3 regions of the Mesorhizobium quangtriensis genome follow, and region 3 is predicted to be linked to each of the others. Evidence: predicted binding sites of a transcription regulator. Region 3 holds the regulator's gene; each other region holds the start of a gene.
The links. The regulator LexA, encoded in region 3, represses DNA repair genes until DNA is damaged. The targets are predictions, from matches to a motif close to TGTTCNNNNTGTGTTCNG.

Region 1: the regulator LexA is predicted to act here: its motif matches at 2,172-2,189, upstream of ABMA32_RS14935 (helicase-related protein).
Region 2: the regulator LexA is predicted to act here: its motif matches at 1,888-1,905, upstream of rhuM (RhuM family protein).

Annotation. Positions count from the first base shown of each region.
Region 1 covers NZ_JBEBMF010000002.1:1,300,842-1,304,118, reverse strand. The annotation lists gene ABMA32_RS14935 (helicase-related protein) at 1-2,002, opposite strand, end outside; gene ABMA32_RS14930 (ABC transporter ATP-binding protein) at 2,650-3,277, opposite strand, start outside.
Region 2 covers NZ_JBEBMF010000004.1:574,817-578,093, reverse strand. The annotation lists gene ABMA32_RS22400 (AAA family ATPase) at 1-341, shown strand, start outside; gene ABMA32_RS22395 (hypothetical protein) at 638-763, shown strand; gene rhuM (RhuM family protein) at 827-1,864, opposite strand; gene ABMA32_RS22385 (plasmid mobilization protein) at 2,057-2,212, shown strand; gene ABMA32_RS22380 (hypothetical protein) at 2,209-2,391, shown strand; gene ABMA32_RS22375 (hypothetical protein) at 2,394-3,277, shown strand, end outside.
Region 3 covers NZ_JBEBMF010000003.1:468,614-471,890, reverse strand. The annotation lists gene moaC (cyclic pyranopterin monophosphate synthase MoaC) at 1-215, shown strand, start outside; gene ABMA32_RS18075 (molybdopterin molybdotransferase MoeA) at 212-1,420, shown strand; gene lexA (transcriptional repressor LexA) at 1,528-2,247, shown strand; gene ABMA32_RS18065 (ComEC/Rec2 family competence protein) at 2,241-3,277, opposite strand, start outside.

The DNA of each region.
Region 1 (3,277 bases), on a different contig from region 3:
GCGACTTCACGTCCTCCGCGATCTCGCGGCGGTTGATGAGGCCGAACTCTTCCACCAGCCTGAACGCGATGCCGCGTCCGATGCCGGTGATCTGGTCGGCCGACTTGAGGTCGACCAGTGGCTTCAGCAGTGTCTCGACTTGAAAATTGACAAATCGCTCGGCGCGCGCCGCCACCTTGTCGCGGGCGGGGCCGGTGAGCTGTTCGTCGGCGAGCAGGATGACGCGCGGCTTCAGCGGCTCGTCGCCGGCGGTGAGCGTCGCGATCGGCGCGCCGATCCAGCGCAGCACGCCGTCGGAGCCGAGTGCGATGTCGCCGTTAGCGCAGGCCGAGAAACGTTCCGCGCGTGCGTCGAATTCAGTTGCAAGCGCCTTCTGCGCGGCCGTGCGAATGGCCTTGCCGTCCTCGCCGTTGGCGCTCTGGTCGGCGGTGAACCGAAAGCCTTGCAATTCCCCGACATGGTGGCCCTCGACAAGGACCGTCCCGGACGGGCTGATTTCGGCTTCAAGCATAGTGTTTTCCCGGAGGCGGCGGACAAGGACGGAAGTCCTGCGATCAACGAAGCGTTTCGTCAACCTTTCATGCAGCGCATCCGACAATCTGTCTTCGATTTCCCTCGTCTTTTCCTGCCAGTGTGTCGGATCGGCAAGCCAGCCCGGGCGGTTGGAGACGAACGTCCATGTCCTGATCTGCGCGATGCGCTGGGACAGCGTGTCGATGTCGCCCTCAGTGGAGTCGGCGCGGCGCACCTGCTCGGCCATGTAATTCTCGTCGACGTGACCCTTGCGGGCGAGGTCGTCATACATGGATGCGATCAGGTCCGCGTGCTGTGCCGGCGCGATGCGGCGATAGTCAGGGAGAGCGCATGTTTCCCAGAGGAGCGCCACCCTTGCACGTCCGACGGCGAGGTCTCGTATCGACGGATCGCGTGTCAGATGTTCCAGCGCCTGCTGGTCGACAGCAGGCAGGGCGCGCGTCAGCCCCTCCACAGGGGCAGGCGTGTCGATCGAGCGCTTGAGGGCTTCCACGGTTGAAAAATCGAAGCCGACCGTACGCCACTGAAGGACCTTCACGGGATCGAAGTCGTGCGCCTCGATCTTGTGGACGAGTTCGTCGTCGAGCGGGTCCACCTGGCCGGTGACGCCAAACGTGCCGTCGCGCATGTGGCGCCCGGCGCGTCCTGCGATCTGACCGAGTTCGGCAGCCGACAAATCGCGAAACTGGTAGCCGTCGAACTTCCGGTTCTGCGCGAAGGCGACATGGTCGAGATCGAGATTGAGCCCCATGCCGATCGCGTCGGTGGCGACGAGGTACTCAACATCGCCCGACTGGAAGAGTTCGACTTGGGCATTGCGGGTGCGGGGAGACAATGCGCCGAGCACGACGGCTGCGCCTCCGCGCTGGCGCCGCACGAGTTCGGCAATCGCGTAGACCTCGTCGGCCGAGAAGGCGACGATCGCCGAGCGCGACGGCAGCCGGGTCAGCTTTTTCTGCCCCGCATAGGCGAGATGAGAGAGGCGAGGGCGTGTGACGACGGAGATGCCCTTCAGCAGCTTCTCCAGAATGCCGCGCATGGTCGCCGCGCCGAGCAGCAGCGTTTCCTGCCTGCCGCGCAGGTGCAGGATGCGGTCGGTGAAGATGTGCCCCCGCTCGAAGTCGCCGGCAAGCTGTACCTCGTCGATCGCGACGAAGGCGGCGTCTGTCTCGCGCGGCATGGCCTCGACCGTGCAGACTGAGTAGCGCGCGCCCGGCGGCACGATCTTCTCCTCGCCGGTGATCAGCGCCACCCTGTGCGCGCCTACCTTCTCGCAGACGCGTCCGTAAACCTCGCGGGCAAGCAGCCTCAGCGGCAGGCCGATAAGGCCGCTCTCGTGCGCCACCATGCGCTCGATGGCGAGATGGGTTTTGCCCGTATTGGTCGGGCCGAGCACCGCGGTCACATCGCGTCCGGAAAGAACCAGAGGTCCGCGCGGCGGTTCGGTCGTCTTCAGGTGGATGGGCATCGGAGGGAGGGCGGGCCTTCCTGGCTCGTATCAGTCGGTGGCCGCTTCGGTCGCGCTGGCCAAGTTTCCAGCCGCCGGAGAAAAGCAGCCGGTACAAGGCACACATAGGATTTCGGTCGCGGAAGCGAAAGCAAAAAACTGCCCGGCGTGCAGGCTTGGCGTTAAGGCTTGGAACGAGTCTGGAACGAATCAGCGACGAATCAGTGACTCCCGATGATTCAGGTTTTGTTCGCCGCTAGATGTTGATCGAGCCGCTTCGGCCTTCACCACATGCTGAATCGGAATTTCGATGCGCTGCTCGATTCCGTTCCGGTTCGGGCGAAAGGGTTAACGCGAAGAACGGGTGCGGCCCGACGAATACGCACCTCCCTCACAACATTATGAAATCGTTAATCTTTCGGACCGGGAACTTGCCCCTTCAGAGGCGGAGACGCCTAACGGCGTTAACGTTCGGGCCAAAGGCGGAACGAATCAGCGACGAATCACTGTTCGGGCTGATTTCTTAGTTTGTTCCACACAACATCTGGTGGGCTTGGTTGCGCGTGCGACTAACGTGAACAGGCTGACGCTGTTCCGCGAGGTTGAGATTCGGTAAGCCGTTAACTGTTCTGTCCCAGCCGGGGACAAGTCGGCCTAAAGACGGCTACTTAATCCGCCATCGCCACCAGCGCGTCGGGATCGTAGGCGAGACGAATCTGAGCGCCGACGGGAAGATCGTCGGCACCGAAATTGTTGGTCTCGGTCACGGAGAGCGGCTTTTCGAAGCCGGCAACCTCGACGACGAGTTGCGTGATCTCGCCAAAGTAATGCCGCTCGACCACCTTGCCTGCCACTTCGTGGCTTGCCTTGGCGTCGTCCCACAGAACACGCAGCCGCTCCGGCCTGATGCCGAGTGTTGCCTGGCCTCCTGTGGTATGGCCGTTCGCGGCGAAACCGGCAGGTTTGTCGGTCTTCACGCGACCGAAGCCCTTTGTGTCGAGCGTGATCGTGGAGCCGTTGACCACCACCACGTCACCTTTCATGAAATTCATGCCGCCAACGAAATCCGCGACCTGGCGGTTGACCGGCCGCTGGTAGATTTCCTTGGGCGAGGAGACCTGCGCGATCTTGCCTCCGAACATCACAGCGATGCGGTCGGAGAGCGCCAGCGCCTCATACTGGTCGTGAGTGACAAGGATGAAAGTGATGCCGACCGCCTGTTGCAGCCGGCGCAGCTCAACCTGCATCTGCTCCCGCAGCTTCTTGTCCAGTGCCGAAAGCGGCTCGTCGAGCAGC
Region 2 (3,277 bases), on a different contig from region 3:
CCGGGCTAACAGGTGGCGTCGATGCCGTCATGGTCCTCACCCGAGATGGGCAGGGAACAATCCTGACCGGCAGGGGACGCGACATCGAGGATATTGAGAGCGCCGTGAAGCTCGATACCAGCGGGCGTTGGAGCCTTCTCGGTGACGCCGACGAGGTTCGCCGCAGCAGGGAAAGAAAGCTCATCCTCGAAGCCATGAAAGAGCTTGGTGAAGCCGGCCCCAAGGACGTGGCAGAGGCCACCGAAATGAAGGCCGATAACGTCAAGTACCTCATGCGGAAGATGGTCCAGCAGAACGAATTGGAGAAGCTAGAGCATGGACGATACCGCCTGCCTCAGTAGCTCCGAGACGCCACTTAAAGCGGGTGTCCTTCCTTCCCTCACTTCCCTCACTTGTCCTGTCGAAAGGAAGCGAAGGAAGGGAAGGGAGGGGGGGGTATATGTATTCCCTTCCTTTGGAGCCAAATCCCGCAAATTTACGGCCTTCTCGGAGACGGGAACCCCTTCCTTTGCCGCTTCCTTTTGGAGAGCAATACGATGAGCCCGCCTCTCAACTGGGAAAAGGCGAAACGTCGCCGGCAACCTTGCACTTCCATCGCTGACGAGAAAGAAAGGCTGGACCGAGATGCGGCCGCTCGATGGCTGGCGAGGAAGACAAAGTTCATGGCCCTGTCGGCGAAACGCCGGAGGAGGCGATGATCTACGTCGCGCTTATCTCCTCCATCGCCCTGGTTGTTCTCACCATCATCGGAGCGCTGCCGTGATGAATGGTGATTGGAAGCCAACGCCGCCAACGAGGCAGCATTGTCGGCTGCCACGCAGAATACTTACTGCTTACGGCGCGACGATTTGGGCAAGGCCTTGGCTTCTTTCGCCAAGGCTCCGATGCGCTCATCGGCATCCTGATGGCGTTCAAGCTTTCGCTGCCGATCGAATTTTTCGTACTGCGCTTCAGCGGTACGCCTTGCGTCTCCGGCTTTTACAGAGCCACCGGATCGAAGGACTGCCCGCCCAAGCTGGAGCAATTGCTGTTCAAGCAGGGTTTGAGCGTCCTGCATCACCACAAGCCTCCCGATGTCGAGCTGATCCTCGAAAATGTCGAGCAAGATGGTTGTGAGGCGGTTGAGCTCTTTGATTTCCCCATCGGCAAGGTAGTTCTTCGAGACGACGACATCAGTCTTCCTAATGTTATCGTTCGGCCATGTCTGCAATCCCATATTCTCGGATCTATGGTTTGCTCTCGTAGCGATGATTTCCGAGGGTGTGTGCGACGTGACCGCATATACCAGCTTCGCTTGTGTCCGTTGATAGAACTCGCGCGCAGCCTCAGTTGTGCCGTCGTAATCCTGGCACATAGCGCAAATCCGGCGGAGCTCGCGATAGACGTTTGCCTCGTCTGAGCGGATGTCCCGGATTATCTCACGAAGTTCGGCGACTCGATCTACATTTTCCGGTTGTTTGAGGCGTGGGGCATCAACAACGAAGCCCTTTTTGGCAAACTGGACCAGAATGCTGGTCGCCCAACGCCGAAACATTGTACCTTGCGCCGACGACACGCGGTAACCGACTGAAATCACCACGTCCAAATTATAGAGCGTTGCCGGCCGGCCGGTCGTTGTTTGCGTTTTCTGCAAAGAAGTCGCTTCGTCCAGTTCCCCCTCATCGAAGATATTGGCGATGTGCCGGGATACCGTTGATACGTCTCGTCCGAACAGTTGCCCGATTTGAGCTTGGCTCATCCAGAGAGTGTCACCCTCATATCGAATGTCGAGGCGAAGGCCCTTGTCGGTTCCATAGACAAGGAACCGGTCGCCGGTCTCCCCGTCTTCAACCAAGTGGACAGGCTCAATATCATCGTCGCTCATGTGATGTCGCCCCGACTCGCTTGGAGAACATTATAGCAACTCTCTGAGGGAAATGCGCTGATAATGCCGGACACAGGCGGACAGTCGCGGACACCTACGAACAAGCCATAACACATTGATCTTATTTAATTTTTGTCCTTACATCTGCCGCAGTTGATCGCTATATTCGTCTCCAGTGATTTGGAGACTGACATGCGCTTTTCCGAACCTATGAATGAGCTGATCCAGGTGCGCGTCGGCAGCGACGAGAAGCGCCAGCTGATCGAGATCGCGCGCCGTCGTGGCCTGACACTTTCCGACTTCGTTCGCGAGACGGCGACGGAAGCAGCCCAGAGGGTCGCCGCGTGAGCGAGACGACACTCATGGCGCTATGGAGCCGTCACAAGCAGGCCTGCCGTCCGATCGGGGGCATCATCGCCGATGCGCGTGCAGGGCGTCTTCCTGGCATCGAGCCCCTTCCCACCGGCTTTGGCCATCGTGTTGTCGATGAGGTTATCGCGCTCTCGGCCATGCAAAGGAGCAACTGATAGTGGTCGATAACAGCATCGCATTGCGGGTCGAGACGCCCGACATAGCCAACAGCTTCATTCGCGGTCGGGATGCTGCCCAGCGAGAGCAGATCAATTCGCTGAACATGGACGCCACGCGTCAGAACATGGCCACGCAGCAGCGTGAGCAGGGCCGCGAAGAAGCATTGCAATTGATGAACCTGCTCGGCTCCATCGGCCTCGGCGCAATGAATGGCAAAATCGACGGGACGGCAGACCCGAAACTGTGGGAAGAAGGGTTGGATTTTCTGGACCAGTCCGGCCTCGGCGTTGATACGAAGCCTTATCGCGGGAAGCCCGAAATGGCGCGCCTGCTGGTGGATTCTTCCATCTCAGCCACGGAGCGAATTCGCCAAGCTCGTGAAGATCGCGAGTTCCAGTTGTCGCTCGAACGCTTCGACAAGGAACTCACGACCGCCGCCGCCAATCTCGACATCAACCGGCAGCGCCTCGATCTTGATCGGGACCGCGTGAAGGTCGCCCAGGACAAGGCCAACAAGCCCCCTAGACTTTCCGCCACCGAACTGAAGGCAGTCCATCAGGCGGAAGATGCGCTACCTGGCATCGATTCCAGCATCTCGCAGTTGGAACGCGCGCTTGAACTCAATGACAAGGCCTTCTCCGGCTTCGGCGCTGGTATGCGCGGAGCCGCCGGAGCAAAGACGGCTGATTGGATGATACCAGATTTGGTTGCCGACAAGGATGGATCGGAAGCGACCTCCGAGTATCAGGCTATCATGACCGGCGAGGCAGCGACTGCGATGTCGGAGGCCTTGAAGGGTGCCACGACTGACAAGGAACTCGGCATCTTCATGGATATCATCGGCGATGTCAGCAAGCCGCCAAAGGTCCGCAAGCAGGCCAT
Region 3 (3,277 bases):
AGCCTGACGAGACGCTGCCGGGGCTGCGCGTGACGACGATGGCCCGCGTCACCGGCAAGACGGGAGTCGAGATGGAAGCGCTGACCGCGGCGACGGTCGCCTGCCTGACCATCTACGACATGGCCAAGGCTATCGATCGCGGCATGGTCATCTCCGGCATCAGGCTGGTCGAAAAGACAGGCGGCAAGTCGGGCGACTACAGGGCTTACGCATGAGCGGGCTGCTGCCCGTCGACCAAGCGCTGGCGCGTATCCTTGCAGGCGCTGGTCCGGGAGAAGCCGAAATCGTCCCTCTCGCCGAGGCGGCCGGTCGTGTTCTGGCAGGACCTATCCAAGCGCTGCGGACACAGCCGCCGTTCGACGCCTCGGCCATGGATGGATATGCCGTCCGCGCCAGCGACGTCGCTGACATCCCTGCCTGCCTGCAGCTTGTCGGCACGGCTGCGGCGGGCAAGCTTTTTCCGGGCGAGGTCGGCCCCGGGCAGGCAGTGCGGATTTTCACCGGTGCGCCCGTTCCCCACGGGGCCGATACGATCGCGATACAGGAGAATGTCAGGCCGCTCGACGGCGACACGATCGAGGTTCTCGAAACCGTCGCAGCGGGACGCCATATCCGCAAGCGCGGGCTTGATTTCACTGATGGGGAAACGCTGCTGGAAGCGGGGCGGACACTCGACCCAGCCGCGCTGTCGCTCGCCGCATCGGCAAACCATCCTGCCCTGCCGGTCGTCAGGAAGCCGCTCGTCGCGCTTATAGCGACCGGCGACGAACTTCTGCCCCCCGGCAGCGCCACCGGTCCCGACCAGATCATTGCCTCCAACGCCTACGGCGTCGCGGCAATCGCCCAGCAGGCCGGCGCACGCGTCCTCGACCTCGGCATAGCGCCGGACAGGATCGAGGCAATTTCGGACTTGGTGCGCAAGGCTCTCGAGGCTGACGCGGATGTCATCATCACGCTCGGCGGCGCGTCCGTAGGCGACCATGATCTGGTGCACACCGCGCTGAAGCAGATCGGCATGGAGCTCGGTTTCTGGAAGATCGCGATGCGGCCGGGCAAGCCTCTCATGTTCGGGCGCCTTGGCCACACCCGCTGCCTCGGGCTACCCGGAAACCCTGTCGCCAGCCTCGTCTGTTCTCAGCTTTTTTTGAGCCCGTTGCTGGCTCGGCTCGGCGGGCGGCATTACGAAGCGCCCTTCATCGACGCTGTGCTGGGCGGCACGATGGCAGCGAACGATCTGCGCCAGGACTATGTCCGGGCCACCGTGGAATTTCTGCCTGAACGAATCGTGGCGACGCCCTTTGCGATACAGGATTCGTCGATGCTGCGACTGCTGGCCGATGCCGGCGGGCTGATCGTGCGCGAGCCTTTCGCTCCGGAAGTGAAAGCGGGCGATCCTTGCCGCGTTCTGCTGTTACGCTGAACAAAACGTCAACGTATTCATTAAAATTTAAACAGTTGCGGAACACAACTGGAACAGATAGTGTTTGTTCTGGTTTTGTTTGACCTTGATTCCTCGGGGGAATGTCGATGCTGACCCGCAAGCAACATGAGCTCCTGCTCTTCATTCACGAGCGGCTGAAGGAGTCAGGCATTCCACCCTCCTTCGACGAAATGAAGGAAGCGCTCGACCTTGCCTCCAAGTCCGGCATCCACCGGCTGATCACGGCGCTGGAAGAGCGGGGCTTCATCCGCCGCCTGCCGAACCGGGCGCGGGCGCTGGAGGTCATCAGGCTTCCCGATTCCATCGCGCCGGGCCTCAATGCGGCGAAGAAGTTTTCGCCCAGCGTCATCCAGGGCAGCCTCGGGCGCAGCCAGCCGGAGCCGGCGCCGCGAAACCGGTCTGCAAGCAATGACGACGATGCCGGGTCCGTTGCCATCCCTGTGATGGGCCGTATCGCGGCCGGCGTTCCGATCGACGCGATCCAGCACAAGACGCACTCCATCGCCGTGCCGCCGGAAATGCTGTCGGGCGGCGAACACTATGCGCTGGAGGTCAAAGGCGATTCGATGATTGAGGCCGGTATCTTCGACGGCGACACGGTCATCATCAAGAATTCCTCGAGCGCCAATCCGGGTGAGATCGTGGTGGCGCTGGTCGATGACGAGGAAGCCACGTTGAAGCGGTTTCGCCGCAAGGGCGCTTCGATTGCTCTCGAAGCGGCCAACCCCGCTTATGAAACACGGATTTTCGGCCCCGACCGCGTGAAGGTGCAGGGCAAGCTGGTCGGGCTTATCCGCCGCTATTGAGGCGCGGCTTCTTCAGGCGAAATGGGCGTGGCTGTCGGCGTGCGATCGTCGGTGACCGGTTTGTTATCATCACCAGTCTTGGGTGTTGTGCCCGGCTGGTATGGCGGCAGGCCACGGGCGGCGCGCGAGAAGGCGCGCTGAGTGTGCCATGGCCGATACGGTTTTGCGATGGCATACTGGATTGTGGGCTTGCCCGAGCCTGAGAAGGTAACTGCGGCACTTCCGTAGCGTGCAAGATCACGGGACGTCACAACCAGCAGCTCCTTCCAGTTGCAGACATCCTTTGCCGACGCATCCTCAATGAGGATGAACGTGGCGGTGCTGCAGTGATCGGCGGCTGTCGCGGCATCGGGGACAAGCGCCACGACAGCACCGGACGGATGCCGGGCAAGGCAGACGCTCTCGGCGCATGAGAAGCCGGCGGTGACGGTGACGGTCCCGTCGCTTGCAACAGTTCCCTCGCCTTCCGTAGGCCGAACGATTTCCTGTGCCTGCATGGCACGTGACCAGTTGTCGATGGTGAACTGATTGGGGCGTGGGCGGTTGATGGCGATCTGGCCGGCGCCGAGGTCGAGGCCGACGAGCCGGGCGTCTTCCGAGACCAACAGGTCGGGTTGCCGGTCGAACAGCAGGAACAGGCTGGCGAGTGCGACCGGAATGGCGGCGACGCGCAGCCAGGTCGACGTGACGGTGGCGGCAAGCAAGGCTACCGTCAGCACGGCCACCGCCTCCGGCCTGATCATGCCGACCACATCGAGGGGCGATCGTTCCGCGAACCACTGCGCTATCGCGAGCATGACGGACAGTCCGAAACCCATGATCTGGAAAAATGGGCCGTCGAGGCCGAAGGGCATGGCGAGCGAGCCCAGCACCGCGAACGGCATGACTATCACCGAGACCACCGGCATCGCAGTCAGATTGGTGAACAGCCCCAGCGACGGCATCTGCTGAAAGTGCCACGCCGCGTAGATCGCCGTTGCGCCGCCCGCAACTATGGAGGTGACCGCAAGCCCCGCGATCGCGGCCAGCG